DNA from 2 places in the Nitrospirillum goiasense genome. Region 1 is predicted to be linked to the other one. Evidence: predicted binding sites of a transcription regulator. Region 1 holds the regulator's gene; the other holds the start of a gene.
What was found. Region 1 encodes LexA, which represses DNA repair genes until DNA is damaged. Its sites were predicted from a motif close to ATGTTCTANTTTGGTTC; they were not measured.
Positions count from the first base shown of each region.

Region 1 (11,739 bases):
GCGCGCCACCCGCGCTTCAGCCGACGGGGACAGGTCCAGGGCCGCGATGATGGCGCCGGCCCCCAGCAGGTCCTCCACCGCCGGCCGCAGGCTGCCATCGGGCCAACGCTCGCCCGCCGGGATGACGGCGATATCCCCACCGTTCGCCCACATACGGGCGGTCCCGGCGACGGCGGCGGCATTGCGCAGGCAACCGGCCAACACCGTTGCGGCACCCCCCGCCAGCGACAAGCGGGAGCCATTGGGCGACAGCAGCATCAGGCGGGTTCCCGCCGGAATGGTCATCAGCGACTGGGGGGACAAGCTCAATTGGCCGCCGGCGTTGCGCGGGGAGGCCAACCTCGCGCCCGCGCTCGCCGCCGCCGTTCGCGCCTTGCCGGGATCGCCGTAGGGAAATGGCAGGATGGCCGCTCCTCGGCTGACGGCGATGTCTACGGCGGTGCAGAAAGACAGCACGTCGACGATCACAAGCACCGCCACGGCCTCGCGCAGCGCCTCCACCCCGGCCAGGCCCCACTCGCAGCATACGGTCTGGGTCATAGGCGTACGTTCCCTTTTGCCGTCCGTTATTGGGGGCAGGTACGCCCAATACAGGGACGTCTCCACCCAGGTGCCCGGCATAGCCGGTAGGTTATGCCGTCAATGCCATCAACGAAGGCATTGACGGCATGACATTGGTTCGGGCGTTGGAGGAAGCAGGGCGAAAGGAAAAGGCCGCCCGGTTGCCCGGACGGCCTTTCCAAAACCAGGGGAAGGTTTTCGCCATCGCCCTTCAGTGCAGCAGGGACACCACGGTCGCCGCGACGCCCAGGACCACGCCCAGGGTGGTGACGATCATCAAGGCCAACCGCTTCAACCGCCGGCCCGGGGGCACGGGGTTGTCGTTGGCCGGCAGGTGACCTTCCAGGGAACGGGCGGGCAGGATGCGCGCGCGGGGCTGGGACCGGCCACCGCCGCTCTCCTTATCGCCATCACTGGGATGAACCCGCTCGCCCATCGTTTCGCCCGCCTATGCCTCAGCGCTGTTCGACCGGGACATAATCCCGCGTCGTGGCGCCGGTGTACAGCTGACGCGGACGGCCGATCTTCTGCGAGGTGTCCGCGATCATCTCCTGCCACTGGGCGATCCAGCCCACGGTGCGGGCCAGGGCGAACAGCACGGTGAACATGCTGGTCGGGAAGCCGATGGCCTTCAGGATGATGCCCGAGTAGAAGTCGACGTTGGGGTACAGCTTCTTCTCGATGAAGTACGGGTCTTCCAGCGCGATGCGCTCCAGCTCCACCGCGATGTCCAGCAGCGGGTCGTCCTTGATGCCCAGTTCGGCCAGGACTTCCTTGCAGGTCTGCTGCATGACCTTGGCGCGCGGGTCGTAGTTCTTGTAGACCCGGTGGCCGAAGCCCATCAGACGGAAGCTGTCGTTCTTGTCCTTGGCGCGGGCGATGAACTCGGGGATCCGGTCCTTGTGGCCGATCTCCGCCAGCATCTTCAGCACGGCCTCGTTGGCGCCGCCGTGGGCGGGGCCCCACAGGCAGGCGATACCGGCGGCGATGCAGGCGAAGGGGTTGGCGCCGGAGGAGCCCGCCAGACGCACCGTGGAGGTGGAGGCGTTCTGCTCGTGATCCGCGTGCAGGATGAAGATCTTGTCCATCGCCTTGGCGATGACCGGGTTGATCTTGTACGGCTCGCACGGGACGCTGAACGTCATGTTGAGGAAGTTCTCAGCATAGCTCAGGTCGTTGCGCGGGTACACGAAGGGCTGGCCGATGGAGTACTTGTAGGCCATGGCGGCCAGGGTCGGCATCTTCGCGATCAGGCGGTGGGAGGCCACCATGCGCTGGCGCGGATCCTCGATGTCGGTGCTGTCGTGGTAGAAGGCGGACAGGGCGCCGACCACGCCGCACATGACGGCCATCGGGTGGGCGTCGCGGCGGAAGCCGCGGAAGAACTGCGACAGCTGCTCATGCACCATGGTGTGGTAGGTGATGGAGCGCTCGAACTCGCCCTTCTGCTTGGCGTTCGGCAGCTCACCGTGCAGCATCAGGTAGCAGACTTCCATGAAGTCGCTCTTCTCGGCCAGCTGCTCGATGGGGTAGCCGCGGTGCAGCAAAACACCCTTGTCGCCATCGATGAAGGTGATCTTGGACTCGCAGCTGCCGGTCGAGGTGAAGCCCGGGTCGTAGGTGAAGTAGCCGGTCTCGCCGTAGAGCTTGCGGATATCGACCACGTCAGGGCCGGTCGTGCCGTGCATGACCGGGAATTCATAAGACTTACCGGTTTGGTTGTCGGTGAGGGTGACCGTTTTCTTTCCGGCCGCCGGTGTCGTCGTATCGCTCATTTCGGCACGTCCTTGTTTATACGAAGTGGGGCCCTCTGCCCCTTATTGGTCTTTATGACGCGGTGCGGAGTGTAGTGTTCCGCACCGCCGAAGGCAATGACGCCAGGAGGGTTCACGCACCCCCTGCGACATCGCTGATACGGGCCAGGGTTTCGTCCCGGCCCAAGACTTCCGCCACCTCGAAAATCGGCGGCGACACGGTGGAGCCGGAGAGTGCGGCGCGCAACGGCTGGGCCAATTTGCCCAGCTTCAGGCCCGTCTCCCCGGCGTACGCGCGGACGATTTCCTCAAGGGCCGCCGCGGTCCAGTCGGACGCGGCCGCGAACCGCGCGGCGAGCACCGCCAGCTGGGCGCGCGCCTCGTCCGACAACAGTTGGGAAGCCTTGTCGTCCAGCGGTAGGGGGCGCGTCGTGACATAAAACTGTGCGCCGGCCGCAAGTTCCACCAGGGTCTTGGCCCGCGCCTTCAGGCCCGGCATGGCGCGGCGCAGCACGTCGCGCTCGCCCTCCGTCAGCTCCCGCCCCAGCGCCGTGGCCAGGCGGGGGGCGATGAGGCCGACCAGCCGGTCGTCGTCGGCCTGCCGGATGTAATGGCCGTTCAGGTTGTCCAGCTTGGCGTAATCCATGCGCGAGGGGGAGCGGCCGATGCCTTCCAGGTTGAACCAGGCGACGGCGTCCTCGGTGCTGATGATCTCGTCATCGCCATGGCTCCAGCCCAGCCGCAGCAGGTAGTTGCGCAGCGCTTCCGGCAGATAGCCCAGGTCGCGGTAGGCCTCGGCCCCCAGGGCGCCGTGGCGCTTGCTGAGCTTGGCGCCGTCGGGGCCATGGATCAGGGGGATGTGGGCGAAGTCCGGCGGCGTCCAGCCCATGGCCTGGTAAATCTGCAACTGGCGGAAGGTGTTGGTCAGGTGGTCGTCGCCACGGATGACCTGGGTGACACCCATGTCCTGGTCGTCCACCACCACCGACAGCATGTACGTGGGCGTACCGTCGGCGCGCAGCAGCACCATGTCGTCCAACTGGCTGTTCTGCACCCGTACCTCGCCCTGCACCTTGTCGTGCAGGACCGTCTCGCCTTCACGCGGGGCCTTCAGGCGGATGACGGGGGCGACGCCGGCGGGCGCTTCCGACGGATCGCGGTCGCGCCAGCGCCCGTCGTAGCGCACCGGCAGGCCGGCGGCCTTCTGCTGCTCCCGCATCGCTTCCAGCTCTTCCGGCGAGCAATAGCAGTAATAGGCGTGGCCCTGGGCCAGCATGGTGCGCGCCACCTCGGCATGACGCTCGCGCCGCTCGAACTGGCTGACGGCGTCGCCATCCCAGGTCAGGCCCAGCCAGCTCAGGCCGTCGATGATGGCGTCGACCGCCGCCTGGGTGGAGCGCGCCCGGTCCGTATCCTCGATGCGCAGCAGGAAGGTGCCGCCGTGATGGCGGGCGTACAGCCAGTTGAACAGGGCGGTACGGGCGCCGCCAATGTGCAGGTAGCCGGTGGGGGACGGGGCGAAGCGGGTGACGACACTCATGGGAAACGCACTCTCCGGCATGCGGGCGGGCGGCGCTTCGCCAGGGGCTTCGGAGACGGTCTCCCGAGGGGACGTCATCCAAAGGTTGACGACGCGACGCGACTATCGAGATGTCTGGTGATAAGGTCCGGCGGCAGGATAGCCGCCAAGGGCGCATCACCAGGATGCGGAAGCCGCTGAGATAGCACACCCGGAACGAAGATGCACCCTGAGGCGGGTCCCGCTGGACAGACTGGCAGTCCTCCAAATCTTGCGCCCGCAGGCCGGTCGCCCGGTAGCGGGGAACAGGATTGGAACGTGGGCGTTCCGTCCTATTTAACTACTGGGCGGAGCGAATTTGGAACCGAGCCACCCCCGTCAGATGTGATGCGCGTCACACATCGTGTGCTCGGCGCGTTAGTCAGCATTGTCGCATCTGCGTATGTCAATTTGGTGGAAGAGCGCGAACGGTGGGTCCTTTGGGTGCCGGTCTTCCTGGGGGCCGGAATCGCCCTTTATTTCGCCCTGCCGGGCGAACCGCCCCCGTGGAGCGGCCTGCTGTTCGCCTTGGGCGTTCTCGGCCTGTACCTGCTGGCGGGTGATCGGCTGCCACTGCGCCTGACGCTGGGCGCCTTGCTGGCCTTGGGGGTTGGGTTCACGGCGGTGCAGGCGCGCACCACCTGGCTGAAGACGCCAATTCTTCAACGCCCCCTGGGCCCGGTTCCCGTGGAAGGCCGCGTCGCCAATGTCGAGCGCCTGGACAAGGGCGTACGGGTCACCTTGGCCGATCCCCATATCCCCCGCCTGGCGGCGGAGGCGACGCCCCCGGCCGTACGCATCCGCTTGCGGCCGACCGACGCGGCCCCGCCGGCGGGTACGCGCGTTCGCATCCTGGCCGCCCTGCGCCCGCCGCCCGACAGCCCGGAGCCCGGCGCCTACGACTTCCGCCGCTCCGCCTTCTACCAGGGCATCGGCGCCGTGGGCTTCGCCTTCAAAACGCCGGAGGTGGTGGCGCCGGCGCCGGTGGGCGTGCTTGGGTGGGTGAACGACCGGGTGGTGGCCCTGCGCGAGCTGATCGCCGCCCGTGTGGCCGAACGGCTGACGGGCGCGCCCGCCATGATCGCCATCGCCCTGCTGAATGGGGAGCAGACCGGCATTCCGCCTGATGACCTGCAGGCCATGCGCGTTTCCGGCCTGCAGCACATCCTGTCCATCTCCGGCCTGCACATAAGCCTGGTGGCGGCCATCTTCTATTTCACCGCCCGCGCCGCGTTGGCGCTCTGGGAGGGGGTGGCGCTGCGATATGCCATCAAGAAATGGGCGGCCGCCTTCGCCATCCTGGCGACCCTGGCCTATATGATGCTGGTGGGGGCACAGGTGCCGACCTTGCGCTCCGTCCTCATGACAGCGCTGGCCATGGTGGCCATTCTGGCCGACCGCTCGGTGCTGAGCCCCCGGGCCATCGCCGTGGCCGGCATCCTCTGCCTGCTGTACCAGCCGGAGCAGTTGCCCGGTCCCAGTTTCCAGATGAGCTTCGGCGCCGTGCTGGCGCTGATCAGCGCCTATGAGGTGCTGCGCGAGCCGCTGAGCCGTTGGCGCAAGGAGGGCGGCTGGCCGCGGCGCGTGGTGCTGTTCGTCGGGGGACTGTGCCTGACCTCCATCATCTCCACCATCGCCACCATGCCGTTCTGCCTCTACCACTTCCAGCAGGTGGCGAATTACGGCGTGCTGGCCAACCTCATCGGCATCCCCATCACCGAGCTGTGGATCATGCCGCTGTGCCTGGTGGCCTATGTCGCCATGCCGTTCCACCTGGAGGGCTGGATCATCGACATGATCGGCTGGGGCTGCCAGGGCATCCTGTGGACGGCCCGTATCACCGCCGCCTTGCCGGGGGCCGCCCTGCACGGCGCCGCCCTGTCCGACCTGGCCTTCGGTCTCATGGTGGTGGGGGGCCTGTGGCTGATGCTCTGGCGCCGCCGCTGGCGCCTGATCGGTCTGGCGCCCATCGCCCTGGGCTGCGTGTTGGCGCCGCTGACGCCCCGGCCGGACATGGTGGTGTCGGGTGGCGGCACCATGGTGGCGGTGCGCGATGGGGGCGGCAAGCTGTGGCTGTCGTCCTCGCGCGGCGGCGGTTTCGAGGTGGAGACCTGGGGCAAGCGCGATGGCGGGGAGGGGCGGCCCCCCGCCTGGCCCACCGTGGGCACGGATGACGGCAGCCTGCGCTGCGACAGCCTGGGCTGCCTTTACCACCCCGATCTCTATCGGCCGGACAGGCGCGATCCGGCCGAGCCGGAGGGGCGCTTGGTCGCCATCGCCTGGACGCGGGACGCCCTGGCGGAGGATTGCGACAACGCCGATTTGGTCATCTCCCGCGTGCCGGCCGCGGGCTGTGACGCCCCTCAGGTCATCGGCCCCGACGTGCTGGCGGCGCGCGGCGCCCATGCCCTGTATTTCGAGCGGGGCGCCATCCGCATCGAGACGGTGCACGATCCGCAAAGCAAACGGCCCTGGGACTGATGTCACCAGGGCCGTTTTACCTTTGTTTTCCCCTCAGGTGCCGGGCACCGCCATCCGGCGGCTTGGCTATCCTCGCGTTTCAGTCCGCTTACGCTCCCCGAAACGCTCCGGCGGCCGCAGTCGCAGCCTAGATCGGCAGGGAATGATCAATACCGGCGGAACAAACCGACCAGGCGGCCCTGTACCCGCACCCGGTCGGCGCCGAACACCCGCGTCTCGTAGGAGGGGTTGGCCGGTTCCAGGGCGATGGAGTTGTTCTTGCGGCGCAGGCGCTTCAGCGTCACCTCGGCGGCGTCCACCAGGGCGACGACGATGGCGCCGTTCTCCGCCGTCTCGCAGCGCTGGATGATGACCGTGTCGCCGTCATGGATGCCGGCCTCGACCATACTGTCGCCGGCCACCTCCAGGGCGTAATGCTCCCCGATGCCCAGCATGGAAACGGGGATGTCGATGCTGCTGCCGCTGTCGCGCAGCGCCTCGATGGGCAGACCGGCGGCGATGCGGCCATACAGCGGCAGGCTCACGGAGCCGACGGCGTCACCCGGGTCCTTGCCCGGCAGCCCGGCCTGGAAGTCGGCCTTGATGACATTGGGCTTGAACCGGGGTTCGACCTCGGCGGCGGCCTTCTTCGGCGCCGGCGTCGTCTCCGGCAGGCGCAGCACCTCCAGCGCGCGGGCGCGGTGCGGCAGGCGGCGGATGAAGCCGCGCTCCTCCAGCCCGGTGATCAGGCGGTGGATGCCGGACTTGGACTTCAGGCCCAAAGCGTCCTTCATCTCATCGAATGAGGGGGAGACGCCGCCTTCACCCAGATGCTGGTGAATGTACAGCAGAAGCTCCTGTTGCTTACGCGTCAGCATATCGCCCCCTTCGCTGCGTCGAACCGCTATATATGGAACAAACCCGAAACGTACTGGCCATGTTCTATTTTGGTTCACGGCCCACGTCAAGCGTTAGCGATCAAAAACCATCAGACGATGACAGATTTAGGGCGGGCTCCACGGCTGGCGGCTTAAATCCCGTCAAGCGGCACGATGTCCACGGTGTCACCGGCCTCGGCGGCGGGGGCGTGGGGCGGCCGGACGATCAGGCAATCCGCCGCCGCCAGGCGACTCAGCATGGAACTGTCCTGCTGGCCGAAGGTGGTCGCGATGGGCAGGGCGCCATCGCCGGGGCGCAGCGTGGCGCGTAGGTAATCCTGGCGCCGATCATTGGCGGGCAGGGGGGCCCCCAGTGCCGCCCGCGCCCGGTGCGGTTCCGCCGGGTCCAGGCCCTGCAGGCGCCGCAGGGCCGGCACCAGGAACAGGGCGGCGCACACCAGGCTGGAGACGGGGTTGCCCGGCAGCCCCAGCAGGGGGGTGGCGCCCAGGCGCCCGAACATCAGCGGCTTGCCCGGTCGCATGGCGATCTTCCAGAAGTCCAGTTCCAGACCCTGGGCGCCCAGCACGTTGCGGATCAGGTCGTGTTCCCCGACGGAGGCGCCGCCGGTGGTGACCAGCAGGTCGCAGCCCGCGGCCCCGCGCGCCAGGATGCCCAGGGTGTCGGCGTCGTCGGGCGCGATGCCCAGGTTGACGGGGATGCCGCCGTGGCGCCGCACCAGGGCCGCCAGCGCCAGGCCGTTGCTGCTGACGATCTGGCCCGGGCCCAGCGGTTCGCCCGGCATCACCACCTCGTCACCCGTGGCCAGGATGGCGACGCGGGGGCGACGACGCACCGTCAGGAAGGGGTGGTTCATGGCGGCGGCCAGGGCCACGTCGCGCACGGTCAGGCGGCGGCCGGCCCTCAGGCCCACGGTGCCCGCGGTGAAGTCCAGGCCGGCGGCGCGCACCCAACGGCCGGGCGTGCCCTCGCGCACGCGCACGGCGTGGCCCAGGTCGTCGCAATCCTCCTGCAGCACCACCGTGTCGGCGCCATCCGGGATGACGCTGCCGGTGAACAGGCGCACGGCCTGCCCCGGGGCGACGGTGCCGGTGTAGGGCCGGCCGGCCGGCGCCTCGCCGATGCGGGTCAGGGTGGCGGGCAGGGTGGCCAGGTCCGATCCCCGCACGGCCCAGCCGTCCATGGCGGAAACGGCGGTCGGCGGCTGGGTCACGCGGGCGACGACGTCGGCGGCCAGGACACGGTCCACTGCCTCGCCCACCCCCACCAACTCCCCGGCCACCGGCTGGAAGTGCGACAGGATGCGCGCCAGCGCTTCATCAACGGGGATCATGGGCGGGCCTTGGCAACAGCTTTGGGGGCGGGGTCAGGGAGTGTCCGCGCGGTAGGGGCCGCTTTTGCCGCCGTCCTTGGCGACCAGGCGGATATCGGCGATGACCATGCCCTTATCCACCGCCTTGCACATGTCATAAAGGGTCAAGGCCGCGACGCTGACGGCGGTCAGCGCCTCCATCTCCACGCCGGTGCGGCCCTTCAGCTTGGCCGTGGCCTCGATTTCCACCGCGTTCTGGTCGGGCAGGCAGGTCAGGTCCACCGTCACCTTGGTCAGGGCCAGCGGGTGGCAGAGGGGGATCAGGTCGGGCGTGCGCTTGGCCGCCATGATGCCGGCCAGACGCGCCACGCCCAGCACGTCGCCCTTGCCCATCTGCCCGGCCTGGATCAGGGCCAGCGTTTCGGCCTTCATGACCACGCGGCCGCGGGCGATGGCCAGGCGCTCCGTCTCCGCCTTGTCGGAGACGTCGACCATCACCGCCTGGCCGGCGGCGTCGAAATGGGTGAAGCCGCTGTTCTCCGCCATGTCAGGCGACCTTCTGGTCCAGGCCCAGCAAGGCGCGGGTGGCGGCCGCCACGTCGGCCTGGCGCATCAGCGACTCGCCGACCAGGAAGCGGCGGGCGCCCACGATCTCCATGCGCATCAGGTCCTGCGGGCTGTACAGGCCGCTTTCCGCCACCAGATGGCGGCCGGGCGGCACCATGCCGGCCAGCATCTCGGTGGTGGCGAGGTCGATGGATAGGGTCTTGAGGTTGCGGTTGTTCACGCCCAGCAGGCCGCCGGGCAGGGCCAGGGCCCGGCGCATCTCGTCGGCGTCGTGCACCTCGACCAGCACGTCCATGCCCCAGCCGGTGGCGGCGTCATACAGCTCCGCCGCCTGGGCATCGTCCAGTGCCGCCATGATCAGCAGGATGCAGTCGGCGCCCAGGGCGCGGGCCTCGGCCACCTGATAGGGGTCGAGCATGAAGTCCTTGCGCAGCACCGGCAGGTCGCAAGCCGCGCGGGCCGCCACCAGATACTCATCCGCCCCCTGGAAATAGGGCACGTCGGTCAGCACCGACAGGCAGGCGGCGCCGCCCTCCTGATAGGCCTTGGCCAGGGCCGGCGGATCGAAATCCGCACGGATCAGGCCCTTGCTGGGGCTGGCCTTCTTGATCTCGGCGATCAGGGCGTAGAGCCCCGCGTCCACCTTGGCCTGCAGGGCGCGGGCGAAACCGCGGGTGGGGCCGGCGTCGCGCGCCGCCCGTTCCACCTCCGCCAGGGGGCGGGCGGCCTTGGCATTGGCGATATGGTCGCGCTTGTCGGCGCAAATCCGGGCCAGGACATCGCTCATCAGCGGGTTCCTTCGTTTTTCGCCGCCGCTGTTGCCGGGGCGGCTTCTTCCGTCACCGGGGGCGGCAGGGGGCAGTGGTGGACCAGGGCCGCCAGCTTGGCGGCGGCGCGGCCGTCGTCCAGGGCCTGGGCCGCCTGGGCCACGCCGTCACGCAAAGTGGTGGCCTTGTCCGCGACGATCAAGGCGGCGGCGGCATTGATCAGAACAATGTCACGGTAGGCGCCGCGTTCGCCCGCCAGCAGGGCACGCAGCGCGCGGGCGTTCTCCGCCGCGTCGCCGCCCTTGATGTCCTGCGGCCGGGCGCGCGGCAGGCCGGCATCCTCCGGCGTCACCTGGAAGCGGCGGACGGCGCCGTGGCGCAATTCCGCCACATGGGTGGCGCCGGTGGTGGTGATCTCGTCCAGCCCGTCCTCGCCGCTGACCACCCAGGCGACCTCGGTGCCCAGGCGGTTCAGCACCTGGGCCAGCGGTTCCACCCAGCGCTCGGCGAACACGCCCATCAACTGGCGCCGCGCCCCCGCCGGGTTGGACAGGGGCCCGGTCAGGTTGAAGATGGTGCGGGTGCCCAGTTCCACCCGGGTCGGGCCGACATTGCGCATGGCGCCATGGTGGCGGGTGGCCATCAGGAAGGTGATGCCGTCCTGCCACAGGGCCGCGCGCACGGCCTCCAGCTCCGCCTCCACGTTCACGCCCAACTGGCCCAGCACGTCGGCGGCGCCGGACTTTGAGGACAGGGCGCGGTTGCCGTGCTTGGCCACCGGCACGCCGCAGGCGGCCAGGACGAAGGCCACGGCGGTGGAGATGTTGTAGGTGCCGCTGGCGTCGCCGCCGGTGCCGCAGGTGTCGATGGTGCCGGGGGGGCAATCGATGCGGGCGGCGCGGCCGCGCAGGGCGCGCACCGCGCCGGTGATCTCATCCACCGTTTCGCCGCGCACGCGCAGCGCCATAAGAAAGCCCCCCATCTGCGATGGGGTTGCGTTGCCGGACATGATGATGTCGAAGGCGGCCAGGGCCTGATCCTCAGACAGGCGCTTGCCCTCGGCCACCCGGCCGAGCAGCGCCTTCATGTCGCCGATGTCACCACTCATGCCGCCAGGCCGGTCTTCTTGACGGCCTTGCGCGCCACGCCGGCGAAATCCAGGAAGTTCGCCAGGATCTGGTGGCCATGGTCGGAGGCGATGCTCTCGGGATGGAACTGCACGCCGTGGATGGGCAGGGTGCGGTGGCGCAGGGCCATGATCATCTGGTCCTCAACGTTCCCCTGGGGCCCGCCCTCGATCCAGGCGACCGACTCCAGCTCCGCCGGCAGGGTTTCCCGCTCCACGATCAGGGAGTGGTAACGCGTGGCGGCGAAGGGCGAGGGCAGGCCCTTCATGACGCCGCCGTCGGCATGGCTGACCTGGCTGACCTTGCCGTGCATGGGCAGGGGCGCGCGGATGACACGGCCGCCGAAGGCCTGGCCGATGGCCTGGTGGCCCAGGCAGACGCCGAACAGGGGGATGCGCTTGTCCGCGGCGGCGGCGATCAGGGGCAGGCAGATGCCGGCCTTGTCGGGATCGCAGGGGCCGGGGGAGAGGACGATGGCCTCCGGCTTCAGGGCCAGCGCGTCGTCCACACTCAGCGCGTTGTTGCGCCAGACGGCCACGTCGGCGCCCAGCTCGCCGATGTAATGCACGAGGTTGTACGTGAAGCTATCGTAATTATCGATGAGCAGCAGCATGATCTGGGACCCGTTCGGGGAAATTGGACATGGCCAAAGGCGGCTTACACCAGAGGCGGCTTACAGTAGTCCGGCCGATGTTGGCAGGGCAACCGGATTGGGTGCGGATCCGATAAGCGGCAT
Region 1 is NZ_JAXQNP010000002.1:2,024,246-2,035,984, forward strand. Features, by position in the region: gene ULB03_RS11885 (2-phosphosulfolactate phosphatase) at 1-540, opposite strand, end outside; gene ULB03_RS11890 (hypothetical protein) at 773-997, opposite strand; gene gltA (citrate synthase) at 1,017-2,336, opposite strand; gene gltX (glutamate--tRNA ligase) at 2,449-3,855, opposite strand; gene ULB03_RS11905 (ComEC/Rec2 family competence protein) at 4,318-6,354, shown strand; gene lexA (transcriptional repressor LexA) at 6,501-7,211, opposite strand; gene ULB03_RS11915 (molybdopterin molybdotransferase MoeA) at 7,364-8,563, opposite strand; gene moaC (cyclic pyranopterin monophosphate synthase MoaC) at 8,597-9,088, opposite strand; gene trpC (indole-3-glycerol phosphate synthase TrpC) at 9,090-9,896, opposite strand; gene trpD (anthranilate phosphoribosyltransferase) at 9,896-10,984, opposite strand; gene ULB03_RS11935 (anthranilate synthase component II) at 10,981-11,616, opposite strand.

Region 2 (11,739 bases), 650 kb from region 1:
GACGTGATGTTGGTGCTGATCATCATGCTGATCATCACCATTCCGATCCAAACCCATGCGGTGAAGTTGGACATGCCGTCGGCGACCCCGCCGCAGTCCAATACGACACCGCCTGAGGTGGTCAACATCATGGTGGATTTCGACAACACAATTCAGTGGAACGGAACCACCGTTGATCGCCATGAACTGGAGCTGCGTCTCAAGGACGCCGCCCTGAAGAACCCACAGCCCGAGGTTCATCTTTGGCCGAACAAGTTGGCCAAGTACAACACCGTGGCGATGGTCATGGCCTCGGCCCAGCGCTTGGGCGTGACCAAGCTGGGCCTGGTGGGCGCTGAACAGTTCATGGATTAAGTCCGTGTCGACGGCGGCCTCGTTACCCAAGCGTGTCTGGGGTGCGGGGCCGCCGTTACCGTTTCAGGGGTCCCGTGATCATTTGGGGCGCGGACCCTTTGCCGGGTTGTCGTCCCGATTTCACCCCAATCACCGATTAGATTTCCCGCTCGTCTCGATTTCCCGACATGAGGGGCCGCTCGTCGGTCCAGCCCTTCAACAAAGCAGGTAGAGTCCTCGGAATGATCGCCACGCACTTCCTTCGTGCCGCACTGCTCGCCTCGGCGCTCACCATGGGCGGCGCCGTTGTCATCAGCGCCACCACGCCGGCCCACGCCGCCGAAGCCAAGAAGTTCAGCCCGGAAGTCGGCAAGCCGCTGCAGGAAGCCCAGGCCGCGCTGAAGGCGGGCAAGTTCAAGGAAGCCTTGGACAAGATCGACGAGGCCGAGAAGGCCAGCAAGACCAAGTCGCCGTTCGAGATCTGCACGTTCGAGACGCTGCGCGCCTCCGCCTACAGCGGCCAGAAGGACATGGGTTCCTTCGCCAAGTCGCTGGAAGCGACGCTGGCCAGCTGCCAGCTGCCGGACACGGACAAGGTCAACCGCGACAAGCTGATCGCCGAGGCCTATTTCAGCGTGAAGAACTACGCCAAGTTCTCCGCCGCCTCTGATCGCTATTACAAGGACGGCGGTACCGACAACCGCCTGAAGGAATTGGCCATCCAGATTTACCTGGACCAGAAGGACTACGCCAACGCCTCCAAGGCCGCGCGCGCCATGATCCAGGCCCAGGGTGGCAAGCCGTCCAAGGTGCTGCTGCAGACCATCGCCAGCGCCGAATACAACATGGACCACAAGCCCGCCTTCGTTGAGGCGATGGAACGCATCCTGATCAACTACCCCGATCAGGAAAGCTGGGAGAGCGTGATCCGCGGCGTGCAGAAGCTGCCGGGCTTCAACTCCAACCGTCTGCAGATCGACGTGCTGCGCCTGCAGCTGGGCGCCGGTCTGGTCAAGGAACCCGGCCCGTACCTGGAATTCGCCCAGTTGGCCATGAGCGACGGCCTGGGCGCCGAAGCCAAGGCCGTGATGGACAAGGGCTTCAAGGCCGGCATCCTGGGCAAGGCCCAGGGCGACCGTGAGAAGCGCCTGGCCGACATGGCCGGCAAGCAGGTCGATGACGATCAGCGCAAGCTGCCCGACGATGAGAAGGAAGCCAACGCCCAGCCGGACGGCAAGCAGTTGGTGCGCGTCGGTACGCAGTACCTGGCCCTGGGCAACTCCGCCAAGGCCATCGAGGTCATTCAGGCCGGCATCAAGAAGGACCAGCTGAAGTACCCGGAAGAGGCCAAGCTGCGCCTGGTCCAGGCTTATATCGCCGCTGGCCAGAAGCAGAAGGCCGTGGACACCATGAAGGCGATCAAGGGCACCGACGGCACCGGCGACATCGCCCGCCTGTACCTGATCCAGGCTGGCATCACCCAGTTCTGATCTCCCTGCTTCCAGCGCCCCGGCGCCCGTGGAAATAGCAAAGGCCGGTCCCTCACGGGGCCGGCCTTTTGGTATTTGGCGGCCCCATCAGAACAAAGCCAGTTGATCGCCCGGTTGTGGCGGCGGCTGGAACAGGTCGCACCGCATGTCCCAGCGTCGCTGGTCCAGGCCCAACCGTCGCGTTGCCAGCCTGTGGCGCGCGGCCAACAGTTGGGCATAGGCGCCGGTGCCGCGCATCCGGGTGCCGAACTGGGTGTGGTTGTGGCCGCCATCGCGGCATTGCCGGATGAGGCTCAGCACACGGTCGGCCCGGTCGGGCACGTGCAGGCGCAGCCATTCCTCCATCAGCCCGGCCAACTCGCGCGGCAGCCGCAGCAGGATGTAATGGGCCTGGTGGGCCCCGGCGTCCTTGGCCGCCGCCAGGATGGCTTCCAGTTCGGTGTCGTTCAGGGCCGGGATCATGGGGGAGGCAAGGACGCTGACCGGCACGCCGGCCTGGGACAGCTGCCGTACCGCCTCCAGCCGGCGCTGCGGCGTGCCGGCGCGCGGCTCCAGCCGGCGGGCGAGGTCGCGGTCCAGGGTGGTGATGGAGATGGCGACCCGGGCCAGGCCGTCGGCCGCCATGGGGGCCAGGATGTCCAGGTCGCGCAACACCAGGGGTGACTTGGTGATGATGCCCACCGGGTGGCGGAAGTCGCGCAGCACCTCCAGCACGCCGCGGGTGATGCGCTCCGTCCGCTCCACCGGCTGGTAGGCGTCCGTGTTGGCGCCCAGCGCGATGGGGCGGGGGACATAGCCCTTGGCTCGCAGCTCCTTGGCCAACACGGCGGGGGCATCCCGCTTCGCATACAGGATGGTTTCGAAATCCAGGCCAGGGGAATGCCCCAGATAGGCGTGGCTCGGCCGCGCGAAGCAATAGACGCAGCCATGTTCGCACCCCCGGTAGGGGTTGATGGACCGGTCGAAATTGACGTCCGGACTGTCGTTATAGCTGATGACACTACGCGACGTGTCCAGGCGGACCTGGGTGGCTGGCGACGTCGCCAGGTCCGCCTCCTCGTCCCAGCCGTCGCTTCCCATCCGGGCCCAGCCGTCATCAGTGCGCAGGCGACTGTGCGCCTCGAACCGTCCCGCGCGGTTGGAGTGGGTGCCCCGGCCTTTCAGCGGGCGGTCATCCAGGATGTCGACCATGGCGTCTGCCTCCCTTGCCGAGGGAAGCCTAACGCCCCGGGAAATAGAACACAACATGAACATTTGGGTGGGAGGCGCCTACCCACCCCGCTCGCCGGGCAGCAAAAAGGCCGCCCGGGGGAAGCCCCAGGCGGCCTTTTTCACGCGGGTTGGTGTCAGGCGGCGGCGACGGCCAAGCGGGCGCAGACGGCCTCGATCAGCAATTGCCGCGCCCGGTCGACGATGTCGTCCATCGACGGCGTGCGCACGAACATGGCGGCCGCCCGTTCCTTCAGCTCGTCGCGCGTCGGCAGGGTGGGCATGGTCGGCATGTGCAGGTCGGACAGGCTGGGCATGTGCAGCTCGGGCATATGCAGCGAGGCCAGCATGGCCTCCGCCTGGGCCCGGGCGTTTTCCAGCTTGTGCTGCAGTTCGGTCTTCACGTCGGCCAGCGAGGGCGTGTCGGCCAAGGTGGCCTGCACCCGGGCGGCGATCTGCTCCACATGGAAGGTGGCGACCAATTGGCTGGCGGCCTTCTCGATGATGGCCTTGCCCAGCCGCTGCTCCCCCGCACCACGGCGGCGGGCGGGCGGTGCAGGTCCCAGGTGATGCCCACCCAGGACAGCGCCTTCAGGATGTAATAGGTGGTGTCGATCTCCCACCAGCGGAAGCCCTGGCAGGCGGCGCTCTGGTAGGCATGGTGGTTGTTGTGCCAGCCCTCGCCCATGGTCAGCAGGGCGAACCACCAGTTGTTGCGGCTGTCGTCGCCGGTCAGGTAACGGCGGCGGCCGTACACATGGGCCAGGGAGTTGATGCAGAAGGTGCCGTGGTAGGTGGCGACGGTGCTCCAGAAGAAGCCCACCACCAAGCCGGACCAGCCGGCCGCGAACCACACGGTGACGGCCAGGATGAAGGCCGGCAGGTAATGGAACCGGTCCAGGAAGCGCAGCTCGGGGAACTTGGCCAGGTCCGGCACGGCACCCAGGTCGGTCGTGTCATGGCGGGCCGTGAAGATCCAGCCCATGTGCGCGTACCAGAAGCCGCGCTGGGCCGGGGAGTGCACGTCCGCCGGCGTGTCGGAATAGCGGTGATGGTGGCGATGCTTGGCCGCCCACCACAGGATGCCGCGCTGGGCCGAGGTCTGGGCGATGAAGGCCAGGATGAACTGGAACCAGCGGCTGGTCTTGTAGGCGCGATGCGAGAAGTAACGGTGATAGCCACCGGTGATGCCGAACATGCGCAGGCCGTAGAGGCCCACCGCCAGGGCCACGTCTTGCCAATAGACGCCCGTCCAAATGGCGCCCAGGCAGGCCAGATGCACCAGGATGAAGGGCAGGGCGCCGGCGGCCTGGATGTCGTCCAGGTAATGGTCTGCCGGCTTTTGGGCGGCGTCGCGGGCGGGCTTGGTCACCGGGGGTCGTACTCCGTAAAGGGGCGGTAAAAGGCCGCACAAGGGGTGAGGCTACCGATTGGATACCAGGAATCGGCGGCCAAGCCGACTCCCCGTTTGGCGCGGATGTCCCCGACGCCCAGGGTAAGGGACAACCCTGAAGGGGAGATTAACACGGGGTGCCGCATCCGCGATTTGTGCTGGGTCAAAAAAGCTCAGAAGTCGGGGGACAGATCGTCCGGCAGGAGCTGGTCCCCGGCCCCGCTGCTGGCCTCGCCCTGCATCCACCAGCCGGATTCGGCCAGCTTGCCCTCGTACAGCTCCATCACCGGCTTCCGCAGGCGATCGACCAGCACCATGTCGTGCGTCGCCACCAGGCACGTGGTGCCCAGCTTGTTCAGCTCGATGAACAGCCGCATGATGCGCAGGCTCATTTCGCGGTCGATGTTGCCCGTGGGCTCGTCGGCGATGATCAGCTTGGGCCGGGTGACCACGGCCCGGGCGATGGCCACCAGCTGCTTCTGGCCGCCCGACAGGCGCAAGGGGCGCTCATCCAGCTTGGCCTTCAGGCCTACCCACGACAGCAGCTCCGTCACGCTTTCCTGCACGTGGGCCTCATCCTGGCCCGCCAGGCGCAAGGGCAGGGCGACGTTGTCGAACACCGTCAGGTGGTTCATCAGGCGGAAGTCCTGGAACACCACGCCGATCTGGCGGCGGAGGGCCGGCAGGGCCTTGCGCGGGGTCTTGGACAGCGGATGGCCCAGCAGGGTGATCAGGCCGCGGGACGGGCGTTCCGCCAGATACAGCAGCTTCAGCAGGCTGGATTTACCGGCGCCGGTGGGGCCGGTCAGGAAATGAAAGGACCCGGGCGCCAGTTCGAAGCTGATGTCGCGCAGCACCTCAGGCCCGGTGCCATAGCGCAGACCGACATTCTCGAAACGGACCAAAGGCGGGGCATCCTTGAAATGGAAAGAGCCCGGCCCGCCCGCTTATGGGCGGGGCGGGACCGGGCCCGATCCAGGCAACGGAGGGGCGCTTACTCGGCCGAGGCCGCTTCGGCGTCCGCGCGGTCGGTGGTCGGGAACAGGCCGGCCTTCTCGAACGCGGTCAGGGTTTCCTGCGCCCAGGCGCGCAGGTCGGTAAGGCCGCTGTGGCCGGTCCACACATCGATGCCGTAGCGCTTCTCCAGGTCGGCGTCGGTCATCTTCAGCGCGTCGCGGACGGAGATGAACTCCTTCTCCAGCAGCTTCCAGATGTCGCTTTCGCAGCGCTTGATGGTGATCAGGCCGACGCCCTGGCTCTGGAAGCTCTTCAGGCGGCGGAAGGACTGGTCGTTCTCATAGGGGCCGAAACCGCCCGCCACCTCGTTCAGCACCACGAAGCGGCGGCCGAAGGGCAGCCACTCGTTCTTGTCGAACGAATACTGGATCAGGGCGCGGGCGTCCTCGATGGCCTGGGCCTCGGCCTTGGTGGTGACGATCAGGTCGATGGGGTTGCTGTTGCGGCGGCGCAGCAGGGCGCCGGCGTTGCGCGCCTCGGCCCAGGCGAACAGGTCGGCGGCCACGTTGGCGCCCACGTCCACGACGTAGCCACCCTCCAGCAGGGTGCGGCCGAACTCGTCCCAATACTTGATGGCCAGGTTGGGGTCGGTCGAGGTCTTGATGTTGGTCAGCTGCTCGCCGATGCCCAGTTCCTTCACGCCGGCGAACAGCCGGCCGAACTTGGACCGCTGGTTCAGCGTGTCGCTGTCGGCGGCGGCCAGCTTCACGGGCGCGCCCTTCTGCTCGTGCTGCAGGACCAGCATCTGGGCCACCAGCGTCTTGCCCTGGCCGCCGGTCTTGGCCATCGAGATATAGGTTCGCGTCATGGGGTCGTTCTCCTGGTCCCGCATTCTTGGTGCCGGCGTCCTTGGCCGCCCACGTTCCCGTCGCCCCTGGGGCGATATCCCCTTGGAAAGGAACCCCGGGACGCGTCTGGCCACGGGGGTGGACGGCGTCGGGAGGACCCGTCCGGCCGGGCCTTGAATCGATACAGGTTTTCCCCCCGCGCTTCAACTGCGGGGGGCGGTCTTAACCGAAATCGCGTCCCGACGCCCCCCGCGACCCCGCCATCAGGCGCGGTGCTCCTGAAGCCGGGGCATGATTTCCACCAGGTTGCAGGGGCGGAACCGGTTGTCCAGTTGGTAGCGCAGGATCAGGTCCCAGCCGTCGCGGCAGGCGCTGGGGCTGCCCGGCAGGGCGAACAGGTAGGTGCCGCCCGCCACGCCGGCCGTGGCCCGGCTTTGCAGGGACGAGGTGCCGATCTTCTCATAGGACAAGGTGCGGAACATCTCACCGAAGCCATCGATTCGCTTCTCATAGACGCTCTCGAACGCCTCGGGCGTGACGTCGCGGCCGGTCAGCCCGGTGCCGCCGGTGGAGATGACGACGTCCACCGCCGGATCGGCGATCCAGGCGCGCAGCTGCGCCGCGATGGCCGCCTGGTCATCCTTCACGATGACGCGGGCGACCAGCACATGACCGGCGCCGGTCAACCGTTCCACCAGCGTGTCGCCGGACTTGTCGGTGGTGGAGTCGCGGGTGTCGGACACCGTCATCACGGCGATCTGCACCGGCAGGAAGGGGCGGGTTTCGTCGATGCGGGACAAGGGGGCGCTCCTGTTCTGGATGCCCCTTAAGTGAGGGGCGGGGGGCTGTCCGTCAACCGGGGGGCCGTCAACCGGGGAGATCAGACCTCGACCACTTCCAGCAGTTCGCCATCGGGGCCGAAGCAGCCACAGACCAGGGCGCCGTTGAAGCCGCAGCCGCCGTCCAGCGTGACGGCATGGGGCGTGGCCACCGGGCCGCCATGGCTGGGGTCATAGCCGCGCACCACGCGGCGGAAACCGGCATACGCGCCTTCGATGCGGTGCCAGGCGGCGCCGCCCCACCAGAAGCTGTCGCCCTGGGCGGCCAGGGGGCGGGAGGTGTCGATGCCGGCGTTCACGAACAGCAGCTCGGGCAGGCCCTCCTGCCGCCGCTCCGTATAGGCGGCGCGGCGCAGGGTGGCGAACAGGGTGTCATGGCCGGGGGCGGCGCGCTGGGCGGTGCGCAACTGCCCGGTCCAGCGCGCCAGCGACACCGCGCCGTCGCGGGCGGCCGCCACCCCCTGGTAGGCGCTGCCGCCATAAGCCGCCAGGGTGGCGTCCACGCCCTGGCTCATCATCCATTGCAGCACTTCGATGGGGTTGGGCGCGAATTGCAGCTGCAGCAGCTTCTGCCACATCTCCTCCTGCCCGCCGCGCAGGTAGACCAGGTCACTGACGATGACCCCGCGCACCGACAGCACGGCGCGGCGGAAGGACAGCAGTTCATCCACCGTGTCCCGCACGCGGGGGCCGCGACCGATCAGGTTGCCGAGATAGACCAGCCGGTCCCCCGGCTGGAAACGGGCGCCGATGTCGTCGTGCAACGCCGCCAGCCGGTCGACGTCGCCATGAATCGCCCCCACGGCCCAGATGCGCCGCGGGCGGCCCAGCACGACAAAGCGCTCTTGTTCGTTCATGCGATGGGTCAGACCGGCAGGGGAAAGTTGCCGATCAGTGTATGCGCCGCCGCCCCATGAAAAAAGGGGCGATCGACCGGGATCGCCCCTTTTTCCACTAAGTATAGTGATGTCGGCGCACCGTACCCCCAATGGGCGGATACCGGCGAGCCTTGGCGGCGGACGGCTTACGCCGCCTTCGCCAGCACCGCTTCCAGCCGCTCGGTGGCCTTGCGCTCATCGATCTTTTCCACGGCGGCCAGTTCGCGCGCCAGGCGCTCCAGCGCCGCGTGGTAGATCTGCCGCTCGCTGTAGGACTGGTCGGACTGGTCGGTGCCGCGGTGCAGGTCGCGCACCACCTCGGCGATGGACACGGGGTCGCCGGAGTTGATCTTGGCCTCATACTCCTGGGCGCGCCGGCTCCACATGATGCGCTTGATCTTGGACGGGCCCTGCAGGGTTTCCATCGCGTCCTTGATCCGGTCCTTGCTCGACAGGCGGCGCAGGCCGGCGTTCTTCGCCTTGGTCACGGGGACCTTCAGCGTCATGCGCTCCTTCTCGAAGGTGATGGCGTACAGCACCACCTCCATATCGGCGATGGCATGCTTTTCGATCGCCACGATGCGTCCAACCCCGTGGGCCGGGTAAACGACGTAATCACCAGTGACGAAATCGAGCTTATCGGTCATTTGGATCGGCTCTCACAATTCGGCTTTTAAAGTCCCGCCTCGGGGAGGCGGGCCTGGACGCCCGGAACGGCATGCAAAGGTCGCTGTCGGCCTGCCAGGGGCCGCGACAACGGACAGACAGCACGAAGGCGCTGGGGGAATGTGGCACGCTTAAGCGTTCGCGAACGGCGTGCCTATTCTCGCGTCCAGAACTATAACCGATATGACGATGCGATGACAGGTCAACAAGACCACGTTCGACTTAAGTTCCTGGTATGGCCCAGGATGTCGGACATGCGAATCGCGCATGTCTTAGGCACAAGCCGCTTAAGATTTGGGCGGCTCCGCCGAAAAGAAAGACAAAGCGCCGCCCGGCCCGGTGGCTGGCGGCGCTTGATGCCCGTCTCAGTTGCCGTTGCCGGGCTTGTCGCTGAAATAGGTCTTGAACTTGTCCGGCACGCCCTTGAAGGCGTCGGCGTCCGCCGGGGCGGGCTTCTTGCGGTTCAGGTTGGGCCAGGCGGCGGCGTACTGGCGGTTCATCTCCAGCCATTCCTCGGCGCGGCCGTCGGTGTCCGGCAGGATGGCTTCGGCCGGGCATTCCGGTTCGCAGACGCCGCAGTCGATGCATTCATCGGGGTGGATGACCAGCATGTTGTCACCCTCGTAGAAGCAGTCCACGGGGCACACTTCCACGCAGTCGGTGTACTTGCACTTGATGCACTGCTCGGTCACGACATACGGCATTGCTCGCACTCTCCTTGAAAACCCGGTTCCCCAGGCGCCCGGACCAGGGCGGCCTCTCCAGCGGGGTGGCACGGGGGCACGTATAGCCCGATATCGCCCGAGGGTATAGCACCCGCGAGCGTCGGCGAAACCTACGTCGTCCGGATAGCGGCCGGATGACAGCGGGAGAGGTAGAACATGCGTGGGGCGGGCGCAACAGGGTTCAGCGTGCGCGGGTGGTGGCCCCCGTCCGCGTCCAGCGCACGCCACACGTAAAAAGAGCATGTCCGATTGAAATTGACTTATCGATATGGATAGTCTGGCCCAAGACCGGGGAGAGGTAGGAACGGCATGACGGCGCACGGCGACAATGGCCAGGCGGAAGACCCACCCGGGATGACCAGGCGGTGGGACTCGGGCTCCGTCGAGCCGTCGCCGGCCATGGCGGCGGAGCTTTACGCCGTCCTCCAGCGCTTTTCCCAGGCCATCGTCGTGTTCGGTCCCGATGACCGGGTGGTGTTCGCCAACGACCGCTACCACGACATGTTCCCCCGCTCGCCGCCACCGGGCGCCATCCTGGGCTGGCGCTTCGAGAACCTGCTGCGCCATTCCATCGCCGCCGGGCAGGTGCCGCAGGCGGAGGCGGATCCGGAGGCGTACATCGCCCGGCGCCTGGCCCAGCGCGGCATGTCCCAGCGCGGCCTGGCGCGCGAAGGGCTGATTGGCGACCGCTGGTACCGCGCGGTGGAGGAGCGCATCCCGGGAGGCGGCCTCGTCCTCAGCTACAACGACATCACCGACCGCCGCCTGGCCGAGGACGAGGTGCGGCGCAAGTCCGCCATCCTCAGCGCGGCCATGGAGGCGGTGCCCGGCGGCTTCATGGTGATGGACGAGGACTTCAATTTCGTGGTGTGGAGTCGCAACTGGCCCGCCATCGGCGGCGCCACGGACGAGATCATCCGCACCTATCCCAACATGCCCGATCTGGCCCGCTGGCAATCGCGCCGGGGCGACTATGACGGTATCCGGCTGGATCCCACCCAGTTCGACCCGGCGGCCATCGCCTCCATCCCCTGGCTGGGCCGTCTGCTGGCCTTGCAGGCGGCCCGTCCCCCACAGCTGATTCCCAGCGATGAGGAACGGGAGCTGTTGGTGCAATGGCAACTGCTGCGCTACCGGCCCGAGGGCCGGCCGGACGGGGAGCGCGCGGAAGGCACCGGCACCATCCACATCGGTGGCGAGGACGGCCGCATCGTCGAATTCCGTCGCAACCGCATGCCCGGCTTGGGTTGGGTGTCGATCTACAACGACGTCACCGAACGTTACCGCCATGAGGAGGAGACGGCGCGCGCCCATGCCGAGACGGCGCGCGCGCTGCAGGACCTGCGGGATACACAGGAAAGCTTGGTGCAGGCGGAAAAGCTGGCGTCCCTGGGTGAGCTGGTGGCCGGCGTGGCGCACGAGTTGAACACGCCGGTGGGCATCAGCTACACCGCCGCCACCTTCCTGGCCGACCGCCTGCGCGACTTCCGGGCGGAATTGGCGAGCGGACCACCCCGCCGGGCGTCCCTGATGGACTTCCTGGATTTGGTGGAGGAGACGGCCAGCCTCATGACCGTCAACGCCGGCCGCGCCGCGCGCCTGGTGCAGAGCTTCAAGAACATCGCCGTCGACCAGACCAGCGACGAACGGCGCCTGTTGTCGCTGAAGCCCTATCTGGAGGAGATCGCCATCAGCCTGGGCCCGCAATGGAAGCGGCCGGGCCATACGTTGACGATAGACTGCCCCGCCACCCTGGTGCTGGACACCTACCCCGGGGCGCTCAGCCAGGTGCTGACCAACCTCATCGTCAACGCCACCCTGCACGCGTATCCGCCGGGGCAGGCGGGGCGGCTGACCATCACCGCCTCTTCCCTGCCGCCGACGCCGGCTGCGGCGGGGCGGCCGCCGGTGGAGCATGTGGAAATCTTGTTCTCCGACGATGGCAAGGGCATCCCGGCGGAGGCCTTGCCCCGCATTTTCGACCCGTTTTTCACCACCCGCCGCGGGGCCGGCAGCACGGGCCTGGGGCTCAATATCGTCTTCAACCTGGTGACCCGCACCTTGGGCGGCCGCATCGAGGTGGACAGCGCCCCCGGCCGGGGCACCCGCTTCTTCCTGCGCCTGCCCAAGGTCGCGCCCCAGCCGCCGGCGCCGCCGCCCGCCGAGGCGGAGATCGTGGCCGTCCCGGGCTGACCACGGCGGGCGGTGTGCACCCCCGGTGTGCTTCGCCGGGCAGCCGGTGCTTGCCCCCGCTGGACCGGCCCACTACGGTGGGAACGGCGGTCGGCACCCATGCCGGCGCGCGGGGGGCTTTGGGGGCCGTGCCTATGGGGATATCGTCGCGCTGCCGGGCAGGGGGCCGCCGCCTGGCGCTGTGGGCTGGCCTGCTCCTGATGGCAGG
Region 2 is NZ_JAXQNP010000002.1:1,372,962-1,384,700, forward strand. Features, by position in the region: gene ULB03_RS08850 (ExbD/TolR family protein) at 1-354, shown strand, start outside; gene ULB03_RS08855 (tetratricopeptide repeat protein) at 576-1,823, shown strand; gene ULB03_RS08860 (PA0069 family radical SAM protein) at 1,911-3,014, opposite strand; gene ULB03_RS08865 (hypothetical protein) at 3,170-3,514, opposite strand; gene ULB03_RS08870 (acyl-CoA desaturase) at 3,433-4,404, opposite strand; gene ftsE (cell division ATP-binding protein FtsE) at 4,599-5,330, opposite strand; gene ULB03_RS08880 (hypothetical protein) at 5,420-6,250, opposite strand; gene moaB (molybdenum cofactor biosynthesis protein B) at 6,494-7,030, opposite strand; gene ULB03_RS08890 (metallophosphoesterase family protein) at 7,111-7,926, opposite strand; gene ULB03_RS08895 (CarD family transcriptional regulator) at 8,094-8,594, opposite strand; gene fdxA (ferredoxin FdxA) at 8,979-9,317, opposite strand; gene ULB03_RS08905 (PAS-domain containing protein) at 9,648-11,531, shown strand; gene ULB03_RS08910 (peptide ABC transporter substrate-binding protein) at 11,732-11,739, shown strand, end outside.
Region 2: a site for LexA is predicted at 3,061-3,077, ahead of ULB03_RS08860 (PA0069 family radical SAM protein). Genes of this name have one in related genera too.